DNA from 3 places in the Iodobacter arcticus genome. Region 3 is predicted to be linked to each of the others. Evidence: predicted binding sites of a transcription regulator. Region 3 holds the regulator's gene; each other region holds the start of a gene.
The links. The regulator sigma-54, encoded in region 3, starts transcription at its own class of promoters, with help from an activator protein. The targets are predictions, from matches to a motif close to CTGGCACGCTTCATGCTT.
Positions count from the first base shown of each region.

Region 1: a site for sigma-54 is predicted at 3,979-3,996, ahead of ACFQNF_RS03305 (pilin). Genes of this name have one in related genera too.
Region 2: a site for sigma-54 is predicted at 5,818-5,835, ahead of ACFQNF_RS09310 (flagellar hook-length control protein FliK). Genes of this name have one in related genera too.

Region 1 covers NZ_JBHTBQ010000006.1:102,941-109,979, reverse strand. Annotated here, with positions in the region: gene cysD (sulfate adenylyltransferase subunit CysD) at 1-730, shown strand, start outside; gene cysN (sulfate adenylyltransferase subunit CysN) at 866-2,302, shown strand; gene ACFQNF_RS03310 (REP-associated tyrosine transposase) at 2,481-3,011, opposite strand; gene ACFQNF_RS03305 (pilin) at 3,464-3,901, opposite strand; gene ACFQNF_RS03300 (pilin) at 4,192-4,608, opposite strand; tRNA gene ACFQNF_RS03295 (tRNA-Thr) at 4,796-4,871, shown strand; gene ACFQNF_RS03290 (Maf family protein) at 5,128-5,724, opposite strand; gene rlmH (23S rRNA (pseudouridine(1915)-N(3))-methyltransferase RlmH) at 5,840-6,310, opposite strand; gene ACFQNF_RS03280 (EAL domain-containing protein) at 6,307-7,039, opposite strand, start outside.
Region 2 covers NZ_JBHTBQ010000014.1:271,068-278,106, forward strand. Annotated here, with positions in the region: gene ACFQNF_RS09290 (MinD/ParA family ATP-binding protein) at 1-598, opposite strand, end outside; gene flhF (flagellar biosynthesis protein FlhF) at 576-2,123, opposite strand; gene flhA (flagellar biosynthesis protein FlhA) at 2,304-4,391, opposite strand; gene flhB (flagellar biosynthesis protein FlhB) at 4,534-5,670, opposite strand; gene ACFQNF_RS09310 (flagellar hook-length control protein FliK) at 5,869-6,999, shown strand.
Region 3 covers NZ_JBHTBQ010000019.1:127,697-134,735, reverse strand. Annotated here, with positions in the region: gene ACFQNF_RS11865 (ArnT family glycosyltransferase) at 1-133, opposite strand, end outside; gene ACFQNF_RS11860 (flavin prenyltransferase UbiX) at 130-738, opposite strand; gene ACFQNF_RS11855 (Gx transporter family protein) at 938-1,462, opposite strand; gene ACFQNF_RS11850 (NusG domain II-containing protein) at 1,437-1,796, opposite strand; gene rapZ (RNase adapter RapZ) at 1,834-2,682, opposite strand; gene hprK (HPr(Ser) kinase/phosphatase) at 2,766-3,710, opposite strand; gene ptsN (PTS IIA-like nitrogen regulatory protein PtsN) at 3,691-4,164, opposite strand; gene hpf (ribosome hibernation-promoting factor, HPF/YfiA family) at 4,270-4,596, opposite strand; gene ACFQNF_RS11825 (RNA polymerase factor sigma-54) at 4,621-5,994, opposite strand; gene lptB (LPS export ABC transporter ATP-binding protein) at 5,995-6,720, opposite strand; gene lptA (lipopolysaccharide transport periplasmic protein LptA) at 6,717-7,039, opposite strand, start outside.

The sequences.
Region 1 (7,039 bases), on a different contig from region 3:
GATGCATGTGGATACCACATGGAAATTCGGCGAAATGATCAAATTTCGCGACCAAATGGCAGCAAAGTGCGGCTTTGATCTGATTGTTCATATCAACGAAGAAGGCGTAAAAGCAGGCATTAACCCATTTAGCTCCGGCTCGGCCAAGCACACCGACGTGATGAAAACTGAAGGCCTAAAGCAGGCGCTGAATAAATACAAATTTGATGCAGCTTTTGGTGGTGCGCGCCGTGACGAAGAGAAATCCCGAGCCAAAGAGCGCGTGTATTCATTCCGCGATAAAAACCATCGCTGGGATCCAAAAGTACAACGTCCAGAGCTATGGAATATCTACAATTCCAAAATCGACCAAGGCGAAAGCATCCGCGTATTCCCGCTGTCTAATTGGACAGAGTTGGATATCTGGCAATATATCTATATGGAAAACATCGATATCGTGCCGCTCTACTACGCCGACGTTCGCCCCGTAGTTGAGCGTAATGGCACGCTAATCATGGTCGATGACGACCGTATGCCGCTGTTGCCCGGTGAAGTGCCAGAAATGAAATCGGTACGATTCAGAACGCTGGGCTGTTATCCGCTCACCGGCGCAGTGGAATCTACCGCCAAAACGCTGCCAGAAATCATCCAGGAAATGCTGCTTACCACGACTAGCGAGCGGCAAGGCCGAATGATCGACCACGATTCATCTGGCTCGATGGAAAAGAAAAAAATGGAAGGCTATTTCTAAAAGTTCAGAAAAACCTGTAGACACAGAGCACACAGAGGGCACTAAGAAATACAGAGCCCCTAACCCCTTTGTTTTTCTCTGTGTGCTCCGTGTTCTCACTGATCTCTGTGTCCACAGAATTTAAGGTTCAAATATATGTCACACCAATCTGATCTGATCGCCAGCGATATCGAAGCCTATTTAAAGCAGCACGAGAACAAAGACCTGCTGCGTTTTATTACCTGTGGCAATGTGGACGACGGTAAATCCACCCTGATCGGCCGCCTGCTGCACGATTCAAAACTGATTTTTGAAGACCAGCTTGCCGCCATTCAAAAAGACAGCAAAAAATATAACACCACCGATCAAGAAATCGATCTGGCCCTGCTAGTGGATGGCCTGCAAGCCGAGCGCGAGCAAGGTATTACCATCGACGTGGCTTACCGCTATTTCAGCACCGATAAGCGCAAATTTATCATTGCCGATTGCCCCGGGCACGAACAATACACCCGCAATATGGCCACCGGCGCATCCACCTGCGATCTGGCCGTGATCCTGATCGACGCGCGTTATGGCGTGCAAACCCAGACCCGCCGCCACAGCTATATCGTCAGCTTGCTGGGCATTAAGCATGTGATTATCGCCGTTAATAAAATGGACTTAGTCGGCTTTAGCGAACAGCGCTTTAATGAAATCCGCGCAGAATATCTAACATTAGCTAAATCCCTCAATATCGCCGACATTCAATTTGTGCCGATTTCTGCACTGCGCGGCGATAATGTGGTCACCCCGAGTGAGCAAGCGCCTTGGTATAGCGGCCTGACCTTTATGCAGCACCTGGAAGCTGTGCAAATCAATCGCGATAGCCGCCTCGAATCCTTCCGCCTACCGGTGCAATACGTTAACCGCCCTAACCTCGATTTCCGTGGTTTTTGCGGCACCATCGCCGCTGGCCGCGTCTTCCCTGGCGACGAAATCATCACCCTGCCTTCAGGCAAAACCGCCAAGGTAAAAGCGATTGTTACTTTTGAGGGCGAGCTAGCAACCGCCTTTGCTGGCCAAGCGATTACGCTGACCTTAGATCGGGAAATCGACATCAGCCGTGGCGATATGATCGTTAAAACCAGCGACGTCCCTCCACAAATCGGCCAGTCTTTTGACGCGCATTTAGTGTGGATGAACGAAGTGCCACTTACCGTTGGCAAAGAATACGGCTTTAAACTCAGCGGCAAAAACGTCTTCGGCCGAATCGCCCAAATCACCCACCGTGTGGATGTAAACAGCATGGAGCATGTAGAAGCCAGCGAGCTAAAACTCAATGAAATCGGCCTCTGCCGCATCATCCTCAACGCCCCAGTCGTCTTCGACACCTACGCAGACTGCAAAGGTACCGGCAGCTTCATCATCATCGACCGCCTAAGCAACGCCACCGCAGGCGCAGGCATGATAGAACAAGCCGCAGCTCACTCTGCGAGTGACGAGCAAGATGAACTGGCCAAATGGCGAGCTTTTGAAGTGGATTTAAATACACTGGTGCGCAAACACTTCCCAGAATGGGGCACGCGGGATGTGAGGGAGATTTTTAAGGGGTGATGGTTGGGGGGTGCAGGGTGCCAATAAGCTCCGCGTACGACGTTTATGGCCTTTCGTAGGGTGTCAATAAGCGATAGCGCATTGACCTTGGTATATTCACCTGCACCAAAGCCACGGCGTAATACGCTGTGGCTTATGGACGCCCTACAAATCAACACCTTAAACACCGAAAAACAAATTATTCTTTATAGGTAATTTGCTCTTCATACCCTCCTGCCCAATCTGCAGGGTATACGCCTTGTTTTACCAACAAATGAAATGTTGAATAAGGCCAATCCAATACTTTATTAACGAAGCCATGCTTAAGCGGATTAATATGCACATAATCCATATGCGCCATAAAATCTCGTTCATCACGAATTAAATGTTCCCAATAACGACGTTGCCAAATCCCACGTTCACCACGCTGAATACGCGAGTCTGAACGCCATTCAGTTTTAGAAAGAGATTTTGAAAAAACTATTTTGATTAAACGCCAACGCACATCAAAATTATAATCATTAGCGGGCAGCTCAATAATGCAGTGCAAATGCTCAGGCAACACCACCCAAGCATGAATCACAAAGGGATGAGATAAACGCACATGCCTCACCGCATTACGCAATAAATCAATATGGTGCACCAATAAATCATTATTTGCTCTTTGCAGCAAATTAACGGTAAAAAAATAAGTGCCGCCCGGATGCCAAGCGCGTCGATAATTAGGCATCTTTTAAATCTAGTACAAAATCACCAAACCACGCACCTTATGACACAAAGCCTTTGTAGGGTGTCAATAAGCGAAGCGCATTGCACCTTGGGTGATCATCAAGTTCACCAAAAAAACAAAACCCCGCATCCATGTTAGATACGGGGTTGATGTGCCATCGATCAGCAGCAGCCACGGCGCAATGCGCCTTGGCTTATTGACACCCTACAAAAGCATACGGCTTACGGCCTTGGGTAACGCCCGATTTGTTCAGCAAATCACCGAAGCCCTAGGTAGAAGAGTTACCCCTGCCGCAAGTGGCAGACCGCCCAAGAAAAAAACCCCACACCAGTAAGGATGTGAGGTTATTTTTAAAGCATAAACGGAGATAAACCTAGAAAAAACCGTGGTCTGTCCCCGGTTTCTTTCAAAACCATGCACCTTACGGCCTTGTCCCCTGTTTCTTTCTAGGTTTAAGCTTTAGGAAGGTACTTAGGTGGAGCAGTACCACCTACCGCCCAAGAACATTGAGCCGCACTCACGCAAGTCATTGTATATACAATTGTCTTTGTATCAAGGGCAATATTGTTCAATCCCTGTAATACAACTGTAACAGTCCCCGCATCCACACCTGTGCCAGCAGCAGCTACCGATTTGACATATTTCGAGGTAATAGTAGCTGCTGCTGCAAGCCCAAGATCTGCTTGGGCGGTAGTGGCGGTCAACGTCCCCTCGTTAAAGGCTAGAGCAAGAGCAGCCCGAGCCGGTGAAGATAGGTTTCCCGCTTCTGTAAGCTTCGCTTTAAGCGTGTAGTCCTGATACGAAGGAATCGCTACAGCAGCCAAAATACCAATAATAGCTACAACGATCATCAATTCGATCAGAGTAAAACCTTTCTGCATGTTTTTCATTTTTATCGCTCCCGTTAAATGTCTTAGAAGGAAACCCTACGCTTCGCTTAACTAAAACATTTACCATGCATAGCTAGCAGCAATATGCATGCCAGATGATATATGCAAGCTAATACAATGAAATCTGCCGATGGATGACCGCTGTGCTAGGAAATACTCAGCAGCCGCGCAAATAAATTGCGAAGGCCCAAAAAAACTCCCGCATCTTTTAGAAGATGCGGGAGTTTTAAGATAAATAAACCACGTATAAAACATTAAATAAACAATAACTTAGAGAACTATTAATCCATTTATTTACATACACGAGTAGCAATACAACCGCTGGTAGAATTAGACCATTCCACACCTTTAGTAGAAACGGTAGGTACTAAAATATAGGTGTCCGTTGCCAAAATTCCCCCTGCTACAACCGGTACAACCGTAATGGTACCTGCAGCAACCGTAACGCTTGTGACCCGTGCAGAACCCGTATCAGCTACAGCAGCAATGCCATTGCCACCAGAATTGCAGTTAGTTTTATCACCCAAATCTTGAATACAAATTTCTACCGCGGTTTTAATAGCAGATGTCGCCTGAATCGCTTCAGTAAACTTCGCCTTCTTCGTATAGTCCTGATAAGACGGAATCGCAACGGCGGCTAGGATACCGATAATGGCGACCACAATCATCAGTTCGATCAGGGTAAAACCTTTTTGTAAGTTTTTCATCTCTTGCTCCTAAATCTTTAATTTAAAAGCTTTTTTCCCCGAGCATTAAGCTGCAAAATATGTCTTTTGCTTGTTTATGACATGTGCAATATCGATGCCTGCTTGCTTAGCTTTTGATCGCTGACTGATTAACGGCGGAATTTATCGGTAGGGTGAGGCGCTGTGGCTTATAATTTTATTGAGTCTTGCCGTTGTAGCTCAGTTGGTAGAGCAACTGATTCGTAATCAGTAGGTCGGGTGTTCGATTCACCTCAACGGCACCAATAGAATCAGCGCCTTAAGCTATTTAGTAGGCGAAAACTTATATTTATTTAACTCTTAACTCATAAAAATTATTTTTCTCATAAAAAAAGACCCCGAGGGGTCTTTTTTATTACTGGCTCTAAACACAATGTGACATAAATGGTCAGGTAGCGCCCATTTTTGACATCAGGTAGACCATTTAGTCCGTACAGAATCAATAAAACCTGTAAACACAACACCCTAGGTATTATTTCTAGCTTCTGTACACAAACGTAATTAGCCTGCTAAAAACCCCAAGCCGTGGCGGGCAAGCAGGGTGGCAGTATCGTGCAGGGGCAAGCCCATTACGCCGCTGAAGCTGCCTTGCAAATCAGAAATAAACAGTCCAGCCCTGCCTTGTATGCCATAGCTACCGGCCTTATCCATAGGCTCGCCGCTGGCAACATAGGCTGCGATTTGCGCGGAGCTAAGTGGCATAAAGGTAACGGTACTAAGCGATAGTATGATTTCTATGCCGGTATTGGTGCGTAAACCCAGACTGGTAAGCACTTCGTGGCTACGACCAGATAACTGCTCCAGTGTGGCGATTGCATCATTCGCATCTAGCGGTTTACCTAAAATTTGTCCATCCAGCACCACCGTGGTATCTGCGGCTAAAACGGGCAGGGGCTGTTTGCCCTGTGCCAGCATGGCTTGCCAGCCTGATTCTGCCTTAGCCTTCGCCAGACGCAGCACATAATCCTTGGCGGTTTCATTTAGGAAGGGGGTTTCGTCGATGGGGGCAGTGATACGTTCAAAATGAACGCCAATTTGCGCCAGCAGCTCCTGGCGGCGCGGGCTGCCGGAGGCAAGATAGAGTTGAGGTTTTAGCATGGGTATATGACGAGTAGGGCGGATGAAACCCGCGTTATGAATAATATTGCAATGAAATGATGAGCCGCATTAAAAAATGGCGGGTTATAACCCGCCCTACAACACCACAACATCATTACTCGCGATGATAAGGGTGGTTATTGATGATCGATACCGCCCGATAAAGCTGTTCGGCCAATAGCACTCTGACCATGCCATGCGGCAGGGTCATGGCTGAGAGTTGCAATAGTTGATCGGCGCGTTTTTTTACACTTGGGTCTAGGCCATCGGTGCCACCGATAATAAATACCGTTTCCCGACCATCAATTTGCCAAGTCTTCATTTTTTCGGCGAGCTGCATGGTGGTCCAGTTAGCTCCATGCTCATCCAAAGCCAATACCCGGGCATCTTGCGGGATGGCGGCGAGAATGCGCTCAGCTTCGTCCGCCATCACTTGCTGCGCGGTTTTGCCGCTGCCACGCTTATCGGGCTTTAGCTCGAGTAATTGAAGTGGAAAATCGCGCGGCATACGCTTAGAAAACTCTTTGTATCCAGAGTCAATCCAATCCGGCATCTTGTGCCCAACAGCAATTAAAGTCAGTTTCATACGGCATCAGGCAAAGGATCGGAGCTTAGCGGTTTAAGTGTTGCTGGGGTAGGGGTCTGCAAAAATTGCCTGAGCTCTTCAAAGGGCATCGCCTTGGCATACAGCCAGCCTTGGCCCCATTCAACACCCATTTCTTTCAGCGTTTCTGCCTGCTCGGCGGTTTCGATTCCTTCTGCCACCACGCTCAAACCCAGTGCAGTAGCCATTTGTACGATATGCAATGCCACATGATGCGTGGCAGCACCACTACCTAGTGCTTGCACAAAGCTTTTATCGATTTTTAGTATATCCACCGGCAAAGTATGTAAATAGCTAAGGTTGGAATACCCCGTGCCAAAATCATCAATCAAAATAATATGGCCCGCTTGCCGCAAGCGGGTAATCACCTCAATCTCGCCCTGCCCTAGCACAAGGCTACGCTCAGTGATTTCTAATTCGATGCGGCTCGGGGCAAGCTGGTGTTTTTTGCAAAGTGCAGCAAGGTTTTCTACAAATAGCGGCGAGGCTAAATCTGCACCCGCTAAATTCACAGAGATAGAAACATCAGTGTTAGCAAGTAGCGCTAAATCAGTGGCTACTTTTTCCAGTACAAATCGCGTCAACAGACTGATTTGGCCGTTTTCTTCGGCATAGCCAATAAAAAGATCCGGGCTGATTCTGGAGCCATTTTGCCGCTGCCAGCGCAGTAGCGCTTCAGCACAGCCCACCTCTCCGTTTGCCAGCAGAATC
Region 2 (7,039 bases), on a different contig from region 3:
CAACACGATTGACTAAAATCCGAAAATCACGCCTTGCGTATTCGGTGCCGAGTAATTTAATGGTGGCGTAGGCATCGGTCAGCGATTCGGCGCTATTGGATACAATCACCATCACATCGTCGGCGGCAAGGCTGAGGCAGGGCACGCCATGGCTGGCGGAGGGACGGGTATCGAGTAGTAAAAACTCGGCATATTGGGTGAGCTGCTCAAATTCGGCCGAGAGCCATGTCAGCTCGCGCTCATTCAGGCTGCTTAATATGGTGGCTTTAGCGCTAATCGGCAAAATAGAAAACCCAGCCTCTGTAGCAAGCAGGGTATCGGCCAACGTGACTTCACGCCGCAGCACATGATCCAGCTCGTGTTTTTGTTCTAGCCGCATGCGGTGGGCGGCATTACCCATGCCGGTAAATTCATCTAATAAAATGACTTCACGATTGCGCTCGGCCAGTGCTGCGGCCAAGTTAATTGCCAGCGTAGTGGTGCCGCTGCCGCCGCGACCGCCATTCAGGCTGATGCTGCGGCAAGGCGTTGGGGCAATCATGGCTCGCAAGCCTGCAGCTTGATCTGACCAAAGACTAGCCACGGGAATGGCTCGCATGGTTCATATTGAAATCCAGCGGGCTATCCATCGTGCCGCCTTGCGCGCCCATAAAGAGTGGGAATTCATCAGGCTTGAGGGTAAAAGCGCTGTTTTGCGTTTCGCCCCTGAAGGCTCGATCAACCAGATACGACACATTGGCACGGTGCAGATCTTCTGGCACACGCTGCCCATTGGTTAAAAAGTGCAGGCGCAGTTTATGCCGGATCGCCACATCAAGGCAGCCGCCCAAATTCATGGTTTCATCGAGCTTAGTCAGAATGCAGCCCGCTAAATGCGTGTTGCGATAGCGGCGTGCTACATCGTCTAGCGTGCCGGTTTGAGCATTGGCGGCGAGTAGCAGCAGGGTGGAAACATTGTCTTCGTCAAACAAGGCCAGTTGCTCGCTGATTCGCTGATCGCGCTGTCCCATGCCGACGGTATCGATCAGTACCAGATGCTTTTCGCTGAGGTCGGCAAGGGTAAATTGCAAATCGGTTTCGTCTTTGACTTCATGTACCGGCACACCGATGATGCGGCCGTAAATACGTAGCTGATCGTGCGCACCAATCCGGTAGCTGTCGGTGGTGAGCAGAGCCACCGAATCTGGTCCGTGTAAGAGCGCACAACGCGCAGCCAGCTTGGCGACGGTGGTGGTTTTACCCACACCGGTTGGGCCGATGAGGGCGTAGATTCCACCGCGGTTGATCAAATCGTCGTCTGTGGTGGCTGCGGCCAGATTATGCGTGAGCGCGGCTTTTACCCAGCGCATGCCTTGATCCAAGCTCATTTGCGCTGGCATTTTTTCAACGAGTTGGCGTGAAAGCGCAGGGCAAAATCCAGCGGATAAAAGCTGGCGTAAGGCTTCGAGCTTTTCAGGCGCATGGCGCGATAATTCACCCCAAGCCATGCCTGCGAGCTGGCTTTCTAGTAAGCCACGCAAGAGGCGGATTTCGCGTGCAATGCCATCCATCGCTGCTTTATCAGCCAGGCTTTGTGTAGGCGCTACTTCATCGTCTTCAAAGCTGAAAGTAGGCAAGGCCTGGGCAGGACGACGCGGTGGTGGCGGCGCAGGCCGTGGTGCTGGGCGGCTAGGTCTGGGCTGCTGATATTCTGGGTTGCTATCGAGCGGTATGGGCGCGGTAGCGGCAGGCTCCGGCTGGCGCGGTGCATGGCGATTGCTGCGCAGGACAACCGGCTCGTCGTGCAGGATATGTTTGGTGCTGGGCTCTTCATCGTCATCATCGGGGATGGCGTAAGAGCGGGCGAGGGCTTTGCTGATTGGCGCAGCAGCTTGCGCGCTTTGTAGCAGCTTTGCGCCATTTTGCGCGCCGCGGGTATTTTGCTGTGGCGCAGGGCGCGGCTGTGCGGCAACGTTTTGGACGTTGGTCAGTGCGGCGACATCGGCGTCTGCCACTGCCATGATCTCTATGCCCCCACCAGACACCTGGCGGTTGGATAAGATAAGCGCATCCGGGCCAAGTTCGTCCCGAACCTGACGCAGCGCGTCACGTGTAGTCGCTCCGTAGAACTTTTTTACGACCATATCCAGTTGCCGTCTGAAAACAAAAGATGATCCTCGTGCAAGCCAATATGTATGAAATATACAGTTTAGCTGCGTGTATTTTAGTATGTTTTGTCAGTTTACTCTTAAGCATACCTAGCTTAATTAGGTAATTATTCTTTAATTTATCTGGACAGCGGTTTTTACCTACCTGATTCGAGTTTAATTGGCCCCTAACATCCCTACAATTCTGATGGTTTTACTATCAGGAATCTCGGTATGCGCAATCACGCGTAAGCCCGGAATAGAGCGGCGTAAAAATCGGCTTAGCATCGGGCGCAGCTGGGCAGGGGCGATCAGCACGGTGCTCAGACCTTGCTGCTCTAATTGCTCAGATAATTCAGAGGCTTGTTTCAATACTCGCTCGGCAAGGCCAGGCTCTAAGCCGCCTTGCGAATTACCAGAGACGGCCGAGAGTAAAATATTTTCAAGTTGTGGCTCAAGTGTCACAACTTGCAATTCGTTTTCGCCAGGGAAGAGCTGATGAACAATCGCTCGCCCTAAAGCGACACGCACGGCAGCGGTTAGCTCGTCGATATTTTGGGTGCGGACAATATGCTCGGCCAGTGTTTCTAGGATGCTGCGCAAGTCGCGAATATGCATCCCTTCTTCAAGTAAATTTTGTAATACTTTCTGTAAAGTGCCGACAGGAATAATTTTGGGAACTAAGTCTTCCAATAGCTTGGGTGCTTCTTTGCCAAAGTGCTCAAGTAATTGCTGGACTTCTTCGCGGCCTAAAAGCTCAGCAGAATGGCTTTGTAAAATATTTGAGATATGGGTGGCCACCACGGTGGAAGCATCCACTACGGTATAGCCAAAGGCTTGCGCCTGATCGCGTAAGCTGCCATCAATCCAAACGGCAGGTAGGCCAAAAGTAGGGTCTTGGGTTGGCGTGCCGGGCAGCTGGCCAATGGCGTTGCCTGGATTAATGGCCAGCCATTGCGCTGCAAAAGCTTCACCCGTGCCGACATCCACTCCTTTGAGTTGGATGCGGTATTGGTTGGGCTTAAGCTCTAAATTATCGCGGATATGCACGGAGGGCACCAAAAAGCCTAGCTCTTGTGCGATTTTTTTACGGATGCCACGAATACGCCGCAGTAATTCACCGTCTTGATTGCGATCGACTAGAGGAATCAGCCGGTAGCCAACTTCTAAGCCGACCGGATCGACGGGCTGGACATCATTCCAGCTGACTTCTTGCAAGGGGGGCGTTGCAGCGGGCGCGCCACCTGGAGCGCCTGCGGGGCCTGCTGCCCCGCCATCTGCAGCGGCGGTTTGCAGTGCTGTTGCGTTGTTACGCTGATCTAGCTGCCAAGCAATCCCACCCAAAATAGCTGACATAAGTAAAAATGCGGTGTGCGGCATACCGGGGATGATACCTAGAATGCCAAGTACCCCAGACGTAATGTAGAGCACCTGTGGTTGTGAAAACATTTGCCCAAGAATCTGCTCGGATAAATCTTCACCATCGCCGACACGTGACACGACAATACCGGCCGCAACCGAAATAATCAGCCCAGGAATCTGCGCAACCAGACCATCACCAATGGTCAGCATGCTGTAGGTTTTACCTGCTTCAGCAAAAGGTAAATCGTGTTGAGCCATACCCACAATTAAGCCGCCGATCAGGTTAATCACCATGATCATGATCCCAGCTACGGCATCGCCGCGTACAAACTTCGAGGCACCATCCATAGAGCCGAAGAAGTTAGATTCTTGCGAGATTTCGGAGCGGCGGCGGCGGGCGTCTTCTTCGCCGATCATGCCCGCGTTTAAATCAGCATCAATCGCCATTTGCTTACCTGGCATGGCATCCAGCGTAAAGCGAGCAGATACTTCGGCAATTCGCCCTGCACCCTTAGTAATCACCACAAAGTTAATAATGGTTAGAATAACGAAACCAATGATACCAACAGCTAAATTATCGCCAATCAGCACGTGGCCAAAGGCTTCAATTACTTTGCCGGCTGCATCTGCGCCATTGTGGCCTTCGGTGAGAATCAGCTTGGTTGATGCAATATTTAAAGAGAGTCGCAGTAGCGTGGTAAATAATAGAACGGTCGGAAAGCTGGAGAATTCGAGTGGTTTACGGGTGTAAAGCGCGACCATCAGCACAATGATGGAAATGGCGATATTAAATGTAAAGAAAAAGTCGAGCGCGAGCGCAGGCAGCGGCAAAACCATCATGCCGAGCACCATTAACACCAGTATTGGACCGGCTAATTTACTGTAATTAAAAGTACGCCACATAGCGCTATAAGCTCTGAATTAGTAATAGATAAACTGTAAGTGCTTATGCAAAAAAGCCCCAGCTGCATTGAGCCTCCTTGCCGTATTACACATACTGCCTGTGTGGGCTCGTCTTGCTGGAAAACTTTTGCATAAGCACTGATTAGGCTTCACCACCGGGGTCTAATTCGCTAGGGACAGGAAGCTCATCGGCCAAGTTTGGCTCATCACCACCATAATTCTGCCAGTGCTTTAACTGATAGATATACGCCAGCACTTCAGCTGCCGCAGTATACAGTGCAGCGGGAATCTCGGCTCCGAGTTCAGCATGATGATAAAGCGCGCGGGCAAATGGCGGGGTACGCACCACAATTACTTTATGCTCTTTGCCTAGCTCAATAATGCGCTCTGCCAGTAAGAAAGCACCTTTGGCTACGACCTTGGGCGCACGCATGGCTTCGGTATATTGCAGCGCCACAGCGTAGTGAGTCGGGTTGGTGACAATTACATTGGCTTTGGGAATCTCGCTCATCATGCGCTTTCTGGCGGCTTCGTGTTGTAACTGGCGAATCTTACCTTTTACTTCCGCCGAGCCTTCGGCATCTTTCCCTTCCTGCTTGACTTCTTCCTTGGTCATGCGCAGGCCTTTGTAATAATCCCAAAGCTGATAGGGCGCATCAATCGCGGCTAAAAGAGCGAGTGAGCTAATGACGAGTAATAAAGTGTGTTGCACCATATCCCACATAAAGGGCAGGCCTATCTCCAGCGGCATGGTAATCAGCTGTAAAAACTCTTCTCTTTCGCTCCAGAGCACCCAGGCGGCCACACCACCAATTAAGCTTGATTTAAGAATGGTTTTAACCATGTTTACCACGCTCTTAAGCGTAAACATACGGCCAATGCCACTGATGGGATTCATGCGGGAGAAATTGGGCGCTAAAGCATCAAAGGTAAACAGCCAGCCTCCGACTAAAACAGGCGTAATAATTGCGATAAGTGCGCAGGGCAGAATAATCGGCAGGCAGGCCATCAGCGCTTTATGGCTTGAGCTCATAAAGTGCAGCAGCATTTGATTGGGGTCGGCGATGGTGGCGCGGTTAAAAGTAAGTTCGGTGACAAAAATGGTTTTTAAAGTTTGCAGCAGCTCAGGCCCAAGCTTGATCAGGGCGACTACGCCAACCATTAAAATTGAAAAAGTGGCTAATTCTTGCGAGCGTGGAATTTGCCCTTTACCTCGCGCCTCCTCAAGGCGCTTGCCAGAGGCGGGCTCCGTGCGTTCTGCATCTGAATCTTCAGCCATTATTTCTCCTTAAAACACGATAGCCCCATGCCATTCTAAAACGAGCATCAATAAGGACTGAAACAAAAGCTCTGGGGTCTTCTGGGCGTGCTTTCCCGCTTACGGGGATAAGACATTTGCTGAGTTTATCATAGCCATTTATCAGGGCTGGCACTGCAATTGCTTATGTTATGTTTACATTTATTGAGGAGCCTGGTCATGGCGAGCAATCTCACTGTTACAGCCAGTGCGCAAACGAGTCGTTCAACAGATTTACGTTCCTCAGTTTCAATGGGGGCAGAAACGGCTCAGCCGTTTGCCAAAGTGCTGGAGCGCGAAGTCAATACCCGCCAGGAAGGGCAGTCTGCCGAGTCAGGTGAGAAAAAACCATCAGAGCCCGCAGAAGGCAGCGCGAATAGCGAAGAAAAACAAGCCGTTGCTGCCAGTGTGCAAGCTGTTCAGCCTTGGCTGGCGATGTTGCAAGCGCAGGCCATCTCTCAAACAGCGCCTGTAATTGCCGATGTGCAAAATGAAGTGAGCGTTGAAGACAGCGTGCTGGATCTGAGTAAGCTGGGTCAAGGCTTGCTAGGCGAAGGTAATGCTAAAGACGCTAAGGATTTTAGCGCTTTAGAAGACGCTGATTTTAATCCGGCAAGTTTGCTCGGTGGTGGAGTCGATGCGGCAAAATTTGCCTTGCTACGGCAAAAATCGGCCAGCGGTGCTGAGGGGTTTACTGCACCGGTAGATGAGTTTTCTGCTTTATTGGCAAGCTCTAAAGATCAGGCTTTGCTGCCTAAAATAGATGCCGCGCCGCAAATGACGCTACGTACGCCTGTGCTGGAAGCCAAGCCTGCTGCGCCTCAACACACGGTGGCAGAGCCTGTGGGTAGCGCTCGCTGGGGCGATGCTGTGGCACAGCGTGTTTCGATGATGCTGCAAGATCAGCATCAGCAAATTGATATGCAGCTCAACCCTCCGCATTTGGGTCCGATGGAAGTGCGTCTGACTATGTCGGGCGAGCAGGCCAGCGTGGTATTTAGCTCGCAGCACGCTTCCGTACGCGAAGCATTGGCGGCTGCAACGCCCAGATTAACGATGTTGCTGGCTGACCAAGGCATTCAGTTAAGCAATGTGCAAGTGGCGTCTGATTCTTTGAACCAACATACTCAGCAACAAGCCCAGCAGCAGGCTCAGCAACAAGCAAGCAGTCAGCAAATGGATCAGCAGCGCCAATCCAGATCACAGCAGTTTATGGGAGATCTTAATGGTGCTTATGCTGATGGTCAGCCTAGGGTGATGACAGACATTGCCTTGCCTGTGGCAAGAAGTGGTTTAAATCTTTATGTTTGATCAAAGCCAATCTTGTTGCTTTACCACAAGACTCGCAGCT
Region 3 (7,039 bases):
CATAAACTAGACCAAGGATATAGCTTTCGTCGGGCTTCCAAGGATCGTGCGGGGCGAACGAGGGCCAGAACCACAGTGCAAGCAGGACAAAACACCCGACTTTCCATGAAGGCCAGTCAATCTTTACACTCATCCCTTATCCCCCCAGCGCTGCATCAGCTGATGCGGGATTTGGAACTGATCCAATATCCTTGCCACCACAAAATCGACTAAATCGGCGATGGTTTTAGGGTGGTGATAAAAGCCCGGATTAGGCGGCAAGATCACCACGCCCAGCCGAGCCAGCTTGAGCATATTCTCCAAATGCAGCACCGAAAAAGGTGCTTCACGTGGAACAACGACTAATTTTTTGCCTTCCTTAATCATCACATCCGCAGCGCGCTCTAATAAATTATCCGAAGCGCCCACCGCAATCGCCGATAAAGCGCCCATGGTGCAGGGGCAAACAATCATGCCATCGCCAGGGTTAGAGCCGGAGGCCATCGGGGCAAACCATTCTTGCTGGCCAAATACTTGCAGCTTTGATTCATCAGTAACGCCATAACGCTGGCGAAAAAGCACCGCCAAATCGGCCGCGCGCGAAGGCCAGGTTTCATCTAGCTCTTGCTTGGCCACAATTTGCGCTGCCTGGGTATAGAGCACATGCACGGTGCAACCCGCCGCCAGCAAGCATTCCAGCGTGCGCAGGCCATAAGGCAGGCCGGATGCGCCGGTAAAAGCTAAAGTTATTGTTTTCATTTGAAACCTATTAAAACGATGTAACACCCAAAGGTCTGTAGACACAGAGAACACGGAGTTTAAAAACAGACCACAGAGAAAACCAAATCAATTGATATTTATAACGCTATGTTGTGTATTTTTTGTAGGGCGGGTGAAACCCGCGAGCGATGCTGAAAAATACGCGGGTTTCACCCGCCCTACGCACTTTTTGAACGTTTCACTCACGAGCCAGCAGCTTTGCTGCAATCACCCCATTTACCACACCAAATACCAAGGCTGCAGCAGCAAACAGGGGCACTAAATGGATGATGCCATTATGCGGAATCAGCCAGAGCCGCGCTAATAATAGCTGCCCTGCCATATGGGCAAAGGCGGCAACCAGCGAGTGCGATACGGGGCCGAACCAGCGCCTAGGCAAGTGATTCGCAGCGGCCAAGGCTAAGAGGCTGCTTAGCCCGCCCATCAAACTCATAGCAAAACCGGGGGATAAAAAACCGCCCAGCACAATACCACTGCCGATGATTCTGAGCATGGAAATCCACGCAGCATCGCGCCAGCCAAAGCGCCAGAGCGCAATCAGGGTAATGATATTAGCCAGCCCCGGCTTAATACCGGGAATAGGCGAAGGAATACCCGCCTCCAGCACCGATAAGGCAATCGCCAGCGCGGCATAGCGGGCAATGCGCACATCGTCCAAACTGGGTTTGATACGGATTTCAGTAACTGAGGCTGTCGAATTCATGAGGACGCGAGCCTAAAAGCTCGATGCTGATTCGGTTAGGCAGGCAAATCGCCATTTGGCCAGCCTGATCCAGCCAGCCCATGCGCACACAATATTGGCGCGGGCTGGGGTCACGGCTAATACGTACCCGGCCCGATTTTACTTCTACAGAGGTAAACCCAAGGGGGCCAGCCACTTGCACCGTGCGCTCTGCGTTTAAATCCAGCACGGCAAAGACTTTGCCCGCCTGATAAATACGCACCCGCGTGGCACTCTCCTGCTGCCAGCTCCAAAAACCCAAATACACCACAAAAACCAGCGCCAGTAAGGCAAACGGCCAGTCACCTGGCCGCATTACCCTAAGCATCTCCCGATTTCGAGAGGGGCGTATTTCAGGCATGCTGCTCACGGTGCCTAAGCAATACCTGCCGATGCTCGGCAAAGTATGCCGCTAATTGCTCCGCTAAATAAACCGAGCGATGCTGGCCGCCGGTGCAGCCAATCGCTACCGTGATATAGCTGCGATTATCGGCTTCAAACTCTGGCAACCAAGCTTCCATAAATGTTTTGATATGGCTTTGAAAGCGCCCCACCACCGCTTGCCGCTCTAAGAAATCAATCACGGGCTGATCTTTACCCGTTAAAGGGCGTAAAGATTTATCGTAATAGGGGTTGGGCAGGCAGCGGGCATCAAACACAAAATCGGCATCCATTGGCAAACCATGCTTAAAGCCAAAAGATTCAAAAATCACCGTGAGTCTGGAGCGGTCCAGCGCCACAAACTGCCGAATCCAGCTGCGCAGCTGATTAGCCGATAAATCACTGGTATCAATACGATGGGCAACTGCGGAGAAATCAGCCAGCATTTCACGCTCTAAGCTAATAGCCTCGGTCACCGTTAATGTGCCACTAGAGAGCGGATGGCTGCGCCTTGTTTCAGAAAAGCGCTTCACCAGAGTGTCGTTATTCGCTTCCAGAAACAGCATTTGCACATCAAGCCCCAGCTCAAACAGGGCTTCAAGATGATTGGGGAAGCTGGCAAAATTGTGGGCGCTGCGCACATCAACCGAAATGGCAATTTTGGGATAGCCATCTTCATCCAGTAATGCCGCGGTTTGTGGCAGCAAAGGCGCAGGCAAATTATCGATGCAAAAATAGCCAAGATCTTCTAAAGACTTAAGTGCAACGCTTTTACCCGCCCCTGATAAACCAGATAATAAAATAACCTGCTGCTGTTTCACTCCCCATCCCCATTATTTTGTATATTTTTGTGTAGCTTATATTTTGATACTTGCATAAACACCCTGCATATTGGGTGAGCGACTTATTCGCCCATTTCCATAAATTTTTGGTGTCTTTCAATAAATTCACGCGTGGAATCAATGCCGCGTAATTGCAAAATATAATTTCTAACCGCAGCCTCAACCAAAACCGCTAAATTTCGACCGGCCGCCACAGGAATCACCAGCTTGCGAATCGGCACGCCAAGAATATCTTGCGTGGCCGCCTGCATTTGCAATCGATCCATCGGAGCGACTTTCTCGCCACCCGCCTTGGCCAGATGCATAATCAGCTTGAGTGTTTTACGCGGCCTGACGGCAGTTTCACCGAAAATAGTGCGGATATTCAATACGCCAATTCCGCGCACTTCGAGAAAATCACGCAACATCGGCGGGCATCGCCCTTCCAGCGTTTCCGGATTGGTGCGATAGACCTCAACCACATCGTCTGCCACAAGGCCGTGGCCGCGTGAGATTAGCTCCAACGCCAGCTCGCTCTTACCCATCGACGATTCGCCAGTCAGCAAAACGCCCACTTCCAGCACATCCAGAAACACCCCGTGCAGATGCGTAGAAACCGCCAATGCCTTCGAGAGGTAATAGCGTAGTACATCCATCAAATAGGGGGATTGCTCGGGGGAGGTGAGCAGCGGTACATGAAAACGCTCAGAGGCTTCGCGCAGGCAGTCGCCCACAATCTGACCATTGGCTACAATCACTGCCGCCATTTCATTAGAGAAAAGCCGCGCCAAGGATTCTCTTTGCGCCTCGGGGCTAAGCTGCAGCAGATAAACCGTTTCTGCCACCCCAAGCACCTGAATGCGGTTGGGGTGGATAAAATTCAGGTGGCCGACTAAAGAGAGTGTTGGCTTTTGCTCAGATGCATCATTAGATAGCAGATTATTCGCACCCGATTGCCCTGCTACCCACGTCAGTCGCAGCTTCTCGGCGTTATCGATAAAAAGCTGTCTAACTGAAATCTGTGGCATAAGGCTCCCAAGTACTGATTAGCTTCCAGATTTGGCCGGGTTCAGTGGCCGCCAGCAGACTCTCGCGCAATACTTTATCTGAGAAAAGCTGAGCCAGTTCGGACAAAATTTGCAGATGTAAATCGGTAGCGTGAGCAGGCACCAGCAACACAAATACCAAGGAAACCGGCTTGCCATCAGGCGCGTCATAAGGGATAGGCTCATTAAGGCGCACAAATGCACCTGTGGCTTCTTTCAAACCTTTAATCCGGCCATGAGGGATGGCAACCCCTTGCCCAAGCCCCGTGGAACCAAGCTTTTCCCGGGCAAACAGACTATCAAAAATAACACTACGGGCAATACCGTGGCTATTTTCAAACAAAATACCAACTTGTTCAAAAATACGTTTTTTGCTGCCGACTTCCATGTCAAGGAAGACATTTCCGCTAGGCAAAATTTGGGCGATCAAGCTCATTGTAGACAGACCAAAACAGGGACGACACCCATTGTAGCGCCGTCGTTTAAAAACAAAAACGGGAACCTGAGTATTCCGGTTCCCGCTAAGGTGAGAAAAGTCGCTTTATTCAGCGGTAGGCTGGTGCTGCTTAATGGATTCGTTACGGTGATCCATTGATTTTTCTTTGTGCTTCACAACTTGGCGGTCTAGCTTATCGGCCAGCAAGTCAATGGCTGCATACATATTTTCATCCGTCGCTTCGACGTGGATATCGCGGCCGCGAACGTGAACGGTTGCTTCAACCTGATGTTGCAGTTTCTCCACGGATAGGATGACATTAACGTCAATTACATTGTCAAAGTGTCGAATGACTCGTTCCATCTTACTGTTTACGTACTCACGGATAGATGGGGTCACTTCAAGATGATGGCCACTGATATTCAAATTCATAGGGTTACTCCTTCCGTTGGGGCCTTACAAACTTTTGCGCTGACTTACTGGGTAAATCTGCAACGCTTCACGGTATTTGGCAACGGTGCGCCGGGCTACCACAATACCTTGAGCGGATAATGCTTCTGCCAATACGCTATCACTTAAAGGTTTTTTCTTATCTTCTTGCTGCACCATCTGCTTGATCAATGCTTTGATCGCTGTAGCAGAACACTCCCCTCCGGCATCCGTATCAACATGGCTACCGAAGAAAAACTTAAATTCATATAGGCCACGCGGCGTAAGCATATATTTTTGCGTGGTTACCCTAGAAATAGTCGACTCATGTAAATCTAGTTCTTCGGCGATATCTCTGAGCACCAGCGGGCGCATCGCCACTTCACCGTGTTCAAAAAATGCGCGCTGCCGTTCTACAATCGCGGTGGCTACTCGCAAAATGGTATCAAATCGCTGCTGCACACTTTTTACTAACCAACGTGCTTCTTGTAACTCACGGGCTAAATGGCCGCCATCGCCTTTTTGTAAGATATCTGCATAAAGACGATTCACGCGCAATTTAGGCATCGAAGCATCGTGTAATCTCACCCGCCAAACACCGCGTACTTTTTGCACAACGACATCGGGGCTTACATATCGGGGCGATGCTACAGACCATTGTGCACTCGGCCTAGGGTTTAAACTTACAATTAATTCCTGCGCTGCTTTTAACTCAGCATCCTCGCATTTAAAAGCCCGTTTAAGCCTAGTGTAGTCCCGCCCAGCTAATAAATCGAGTGAATTTTCGGCAATCTGCAAGGCTAAATCACGGGCAGCGCTCGCTGGCTTCTGGCGCAATTGTAAGCATAAACAATCAGCGGTATCTCTTGCTCCAATTCCCAAAGGCTCTAAGTGCTGTAAGCGAATTAAAGCAATTCTTAAGTCATCAGGTTCGAGTTCATAATCTTGGATTAGTTCCTCTGGCAGCTGAGAAAAGACATCTTCTAAGGACTGAGAAAGAAACCCATCCTCATCCAATGCCTCAATCAGCATCAATAACAAGGACTTATCCCGATGCGACAAAGGCAGCAAACCTGCTTGTTGCAGCAAGTATTCGCGTAAATCTAAATCGCGGGCGATATTGCTGGCCGGATCAAAATCATCATCATCATCCGAGCTGCCGTGGCTTGTGCCTTCCCAGCGTAAACCGTCGTCTTCACCCATTTCCCACTGCGGCTCTGCTTGCTCTGCCTCACCAGCGGCGGCTTCTTCGCCACGCTCCAATAGCGGGTTTTCGCTCAGATACTGTTCAAGCTCTTGTTGAAACTCAAGGGTGGAAAGCTGCAGCAGCTTGATAGCCTGCTGCAACTGAGGAGTAAGATTAAGTTGCTGGGATAACCGCAGCTGCAGGGTTTGTTTCATTTACATGCGGAAATGTTCACCGAGATAGACCCGACGCACACTTTCGTTTTCTACAATATCTTTCGGAGCGCCAGACGCCATCACTGCACCTTCGGAGATGATGTAGGCACGATCGCAAATACCAAGGGTTTCACGCACATTATGATCAGTGATCAAGACACCGATTCCACGTTGCTTTAAAAAACCAATAATACGTTGAATATCCATCACAGCAATCGGGTCTACCCCTGCAAATGGCTCATCCAGCAAGATAAAACGCGGGCTGGCGGCCAAGGCACGGGCAATTTCTACCCGGCGGCGCTCGCCCCCCGATAAGCCCATTGCACCTGCATCACGCAAATGATCAATGTGCAAATCGTGCAGCAGCTCATCAAGCCGGGCGTTTATTTCATCGCGATTTTTACAATGCAATTCAAGCACTGCAGTGATATTTTGTGCCACTGTCATTTTACGAAAGATAGACGCTTCTTGTGGCAAGTAGCCTAAACCTCGCCGCGCCCGCTGATGAATGGGTAAATGACCGATATCCTCGCCATCCAGCGTAATACGCCCGCCATTCATACCGACTAAACCCACAATCATATAAAAGCTGGTGGTTTTACCCGCGCCATTTGGGCCAAGTAAACCCACCACTTCACCACTCGAAATTTCCATGGTGACATCACGCACCACGGTTCTTTTTCCGTAACGTTTTTCTAGCTGCTCCGCTCGTAAAGAACTACTCATGGTGCAGGTGCCTTTTTCGGTGTAATCACGATATTGACGCGCCCGCCGCTCTCTGGTTTGCTTTGCGCTTGATAAGCTTCATTGTTTAAATCGTAAGTAATCAAATCGCTATGAATTTGATCTTCCCCACGTTTCACCCATGCCTTATCAATCAACTTAAGAATGCCAGTGCGCCCGTCATAATCAAAGCGCTGCGCTTCGGCATCCACCCAATCATTGCCGCCATCCATTTTCTGCCGAAAGCGAACCGGCCCGCCATTGCCAGCAACATACTGATTGCCCGCCTCATCCTGACGTACCGTCAGCTTATCAGCCCGAA